Regions from separate parts of the Metabacillus sp. 84 genome, predicted to be linked through region 1. Evidence: predicted binding sites of a transcription regulator. Region 1 holds the regulator's gene; the other holds the start of a gene.

Evidence for each region. Region 1 encodes LexA, which represses DNA repair genes until DNA is damaged. Its sites were predicted from a motif close to CGAACATATGTTCG; they were not measured.
Region 2: uvrB (excinuclease ABC subunit UvrB) is a predicted target of LexA. The motif match lies at 1,111-1,124, and genes of this name have one in related genera.

What each region holds. Positions count from the first base shown of each region.
Region 1 is NZ_JBNILN010000004.1:63,157-65,559, reverse strand. Features, by position in the region: gene cysI (assimilatory sulfite reductase (NADPH) hemoprotein subunit) at 1-777, shown strand, start outside; gene lexA (transcriptional repressor LexA) at 846-1,463, opposite strand; gene yneA (cell division suppressor protein YneA) at 1,615-1,935, shown strand; gene ACQCV8_RS09315 (YneB family resolvase-like protein) at 1,944-2,403, shown strand, end outside.
Region 2 is NZ_JBNILN010000001.1:345,503-347,905, forward strand. Features, by position in the region: gene uvrB (excinuclease ABC subunit UvrB) at 1-1,039, opposite strand, end outside; gene ACQCV8_RS01765 (CsbA family protein) at 1,497-1,733, opposite strand; gene ACQCV8_RS01770 (haloacid dehalogenase type II) at 1,811-2,403, opposite strand, start outside.

The DNA.
Region 1 (2,403 bases):
GGCCTGGAAACCGTGAAAGAGGAGCTGGAAGAGAGGCTCGGCTGGAAGCTCGGGCAGCCTGAAGATTTTCATTTTGACCATAACGGGGACCGTTATGGCTGGGTGGAAGGAACAGAAGGCACATGGCATTATACGTTGTTTGTAGAAGGCGGCCGTGTGGCGGACTTTGAAGGCTACCAGCTTAAGACAGGCTTAAAAGAGATCGCGAGAGTGCATACCGGCGATTTCCGCCTTACTGCCAATCAAAATGTTATCATCGCGAATGTAGCTGCTGAAAAGAAGGCGGAAATTGAAGGGCTCATTCAAGCATACGGCTTAACAGACGGAGCCCATCACTCTGCACTCCGCCGGAGTTCGATGGCATGTGTAGCACTCCCGACATGCGGTCTGGCTATGGCCGAGGCGGAGCGTTACCTTCCAGAGCTGATCAGCAGGATTGAAGAAATTGTGGATATAAACGGTCTTCGGGGAGAAGAGATCACCATCCGCATGACCGGCTGTCCGAACGGATGTGCCCGCCATGCACTGGGGGAAATCGGCTTTATCGGAAAAGCTCCCGGAAAGTATAACATGTACTTGGGAGCAGCCTTTGACGGCAGCCGGCTCAGCAAAATGTACAAAGAGAACATTGGAGAAGAAGAAATTCTGAATGAGCTCGGGCAGCTTTTGCCCCGCTACGCAAAGGAAAGAGAACAAGGAGAACATTTTGGGGATTATGTCATCCGTGCCGGCATCATCGGGGCAACGACTGACGGAACCAACTTTCATGCGTTATAAAAAAGAAGATGGCTGCCAGCCATCTTCTTTTTATGCAGAAAAAAAGCCTGTCCTGACGAACAAGGCTCTCAATGCACCGTACGATATACGCCAATCACTTTTCCTAAGATTGAAACATTCCGCAGGATAATAGGCTCCATGGATGAATTTTCCGGCTGAAGCCTGATATAATCCTTTTCTCTGAAAAAGCGCTTGACGGTTGCTTCATCATCTTCCGTCATGGCGACCACGATCTCTCCATTATTAGCAGACTGCTGCTGGCGGACTATCACAAGGTCTCCGTCCAGAATTCCCGCTTCAATCATACTGTCTCCTACAACTTCAAGCATAAATACATGGTCATCAGGAGGGACCAGACGTTCGGGCAGCGGGAAATATTCTTCAATGTTTTCTACTGCTGTAATAGGAACCCCTGCTGTAACCTTCCCGATAATCGGGATGTTGACAGCGCTGCTTTTTGGAATTTCCAGTTCTTCGTTCAGTACTTCAATCGCTCTCGGCTTAGTGGGGTCTCTCCGTATCAATCCTTTATTCTCGAGCCGCGCAAGGTGGCCATGCACGGTAGAGCTAGAGGCAAGGCCTACGGCCAAGCCAATTTCACGGACGGAGGGAGGATAGCCTTTGCTTTTGACTTCCTGTTTAATAAATTCCAGAATGTCCTGTTGCCTTTTTGATAGTTTGCTCATCCTTAGCACCTCAGAGTAAGTAATTTATAGTTATTATAGCATGATTTACCTGCATATACAAACATAAGTTCGAAAACCTCTTGACTGGGAATGTTTGTTCGGATTATAATGAATTTATCAAAATACGAACAAACATTCTGGAGGGATTCAAATGTCTAAAATTACATTTGCTTACATTTCTGTTTTCGCACTTCTTGTTGGAGGAATTTTATACGCAGCCGCTGATAAAGGGAACAGCAGCCTGCTTGAAAAATATGCTAAAATAGAAATCCGTGAAGGCGATACGCTGTGGGATCTTGCGGAAGAGCTCAAAGGCAGACATGATCTTACAAGTACTGAATTCGTGGAGTGGGTCAACAAGGAGAACAGGATGACTTCCCTCGTCATTAAACCTGGCGAAGAGCTGTATATACCGGTTAAAAAAGAAGAAGTGTATAAAATAGATGCGAAGATGATAGCTTCAGAAGAGTAGGTGGTTGTTTGAAAGCGATAATTTACTGCAGGGTGAGCACAGATAAGGCAGAACAGGAGACATCGCTGCAGAGGCAAAAGGAAGAACTCTCCTCGCTTGCAGAAGAGCACGGGATGGAACCGGTGCAGACCATCATGGAGAAAGCCAGCGGCTATGAAATAGAGAGAGAGGGGATCCTTACCCTTCTTGATGCGGTGAAAAAAAGAGAAGCAGAGGCGATACTCATTCAGGATGAGACAAGGCTTGGGAGGGGCAGTGCCAGAATGGCCATCCTTCATTTTCTGTATAAAGAAAAGGCTAAAGTATTTACGATTTCACATCAGGGAGAGCACCAGCTTTCTGAAGCGGATTCAATGGTCCTTGAAATAGTGGGTATTGTAGAGGAGTACCAAAGGAAAATACATAATTTAAAGATTAAACGGGGAATGAAGCGTGCAGTAGAAAATGGCTACCGTCCCCAGGAAAACC
Region 2 (2,403 bases), on a different contig from region 1:
CCTGCGGAAGAGTTACGTGGGACTCATCCACTACGATCATGAAGTCATCGGGAAAGTAGTCAATCAGGGTATAAGGGGTTGAGCCTGGAGGCCTCAATGTAAGATGACGGGAGTAATTTTCAATGCCTGAACAGAATCCCATTTCTCTCATCATCTCAAGATCATAGCGTGTCCGCTGTTCAAGTCTCTGGGACTCAAGCAGTTTACCGGCCTCGCGCATTTTGGCTAATTCTTCATCCAGCTCTTTTTCTATGTTTTCAATGGCTACGCGCATTTTTTCTTCTCTTGTGACGAAGTGGGATGCAGGGAAGACAGCGACATGCTCGCGCTCGCCCAATATCTCGCCCGTCAATGCATCCACCTCGCGGATCCGGTCAATTTCATCTCCGAAAAATTCAATCCGGATGCAGTGCTCATCTCTTGAAGCCGGAAAAATTTCCACTACATCTCCCCGCACTCTGAACGTTCCGCGCTTAAAGTCGATGTCATTCCGTTCATACTGGATGTCTACAAGGCGTCTTAAAAGCTGGTTGCGCTCAAGCTCCATGCCGGTCCGCAGGGAAACGACGAGTTCTTTATATTCCTCCGGTGAACCGAGGCCGTAGATGCAGGATACACTGGCAATGATGATGACGTCTCTGCGCTCAAATAATGAAGTCGTGGCCGAATGGCGCAGCTTATCAATTTCATCATTGATGCTTGCATCCTTTTCAATGAAGGTATCCGTCTGCGGAACATAGGCTTCCGGCTGGTAGTAATCATAATAGCTCACAAAATACTCTACAGCGTTGTTCGGGAAAAACTCTTTGAACTCGCTGTAGAGCTGGCCGGCCAGCGTCTTATTGTGGGCAATGACAAGCGTTGGCTTGTTTACTTCCTTAATGACGTTTGAAACAGTAAAGGTTTTCCCCGTTCCTGTTGCACCAAGAAGCGTCTGATGCTTCTTGCCCTCATTAATTCCTTCAACCAGTTTTTTAATAGCCGCAGGCTGATCCCCTTCCGGCTGATATTTCGAAACTAATTCAAAGCGCTGTTCCACAAAAAGGCCTCCAATTCACGCAATATCGTAATCATATTTTACCATAGTCCGTGGAAGTTTTTCCAAACATACGAACTGACGTTTGCGGTATTTTTTCATTCTGTCTTACAGGTTTCCCGCTTTTAGTGTTCTGCAATCTTTTTAATCAGAAATTCCGGCACATAAGAGGGTGCCCGCTTCGGCTTTTTCGTTTCAGAGGGAAAGTTAATCAAGCCATAAGGCAGCTGCTTTGCTTTTTGGTTCGGTAATTGGGGGTATTTTCTCTATTTGCAATGGCGGAGATTACTCAATGCAATAATGCAAAGGAGACTGCTGCGCGTTATCGGTTTCAGGGACGGGTTTGAAAAGGGGAACGAACCTTTGGGAATAGACATAATCAAATTAAAATACCCGGGAATGCTCAATCAGCTTTCCCGGGCTTTCTTCTCTTTGAAAGGTTTTTAGACAGCGCCTGTGTCTATTTATTCAAATGGTTTGGCTTTCGCGTCATTTTCCTCGCATACATGGCTCCGGCTACAAGGGATACAGCATCCAGCCCCACGATGTAATCAAACTGGGTGTAGCCCTTAAGGTAGGATGCAATAATTAATGCCGCAGTCAGCAACGTTCCGACAATATAACTGTATGTGACTCTCGTAAAGAGCACAACGAGAACAAATGGAAAAATCAATGCCAAGATCGCCTTCGTCAGCATTGGGTAACTCCCTCTTCCCTGTATAGTAATAGATTTATTCTATCACGGAAAAAAAAGTTTTGCATGCAGGCCTCTCATCATTGAACAGCTTCAAGGCCTTTCAGGTCCCTGAAAATATATTCTGGATGATAGCCGAGGCTTGAGACGGGTTCGTTTTTCCGGTTGATCCAGGCTGTTCTGAATCCGAAGCTTGCGGCACCTGCAATGTCCCATTGATTGGATGAAACAAATAAAATGTTTTTTTTATTCAGCCCGAGCTTTTCCATCGCGTAGCTGTAGGCGGCCGGTGAGGGTTTATACTGCCGGATTTCATCTGCACTTAAAGCTCCGATCCAGTCTGTTAAGCCGTTATGTTCAATCAAAGGATCAAGCATTTTCTTCGTACCATTCGAGTAAATGTACGTTTGTCTGCCTTTAAGACTTTTTAAGACCTCTTCTGTTTCTTCAAATGGAGTGAGCTGTTCATATGCTTTCATAAGCTCGCTCATTGTATTCCGGTCTGCTTCTTCTCCATGAAGGTCCAGTGCTGCTCTTAATGCTTTTTCTGTGAGTTCGTTAAATGGTTCGTATTTTTGAAGAATTTGGCTAAGAAAAAAATACTCCATCTGCTTTTCCCGCCAGGTTTTGCTTAATTCCTCTCCTTTACCTTCGAAAAATTGTCCGCATTTTT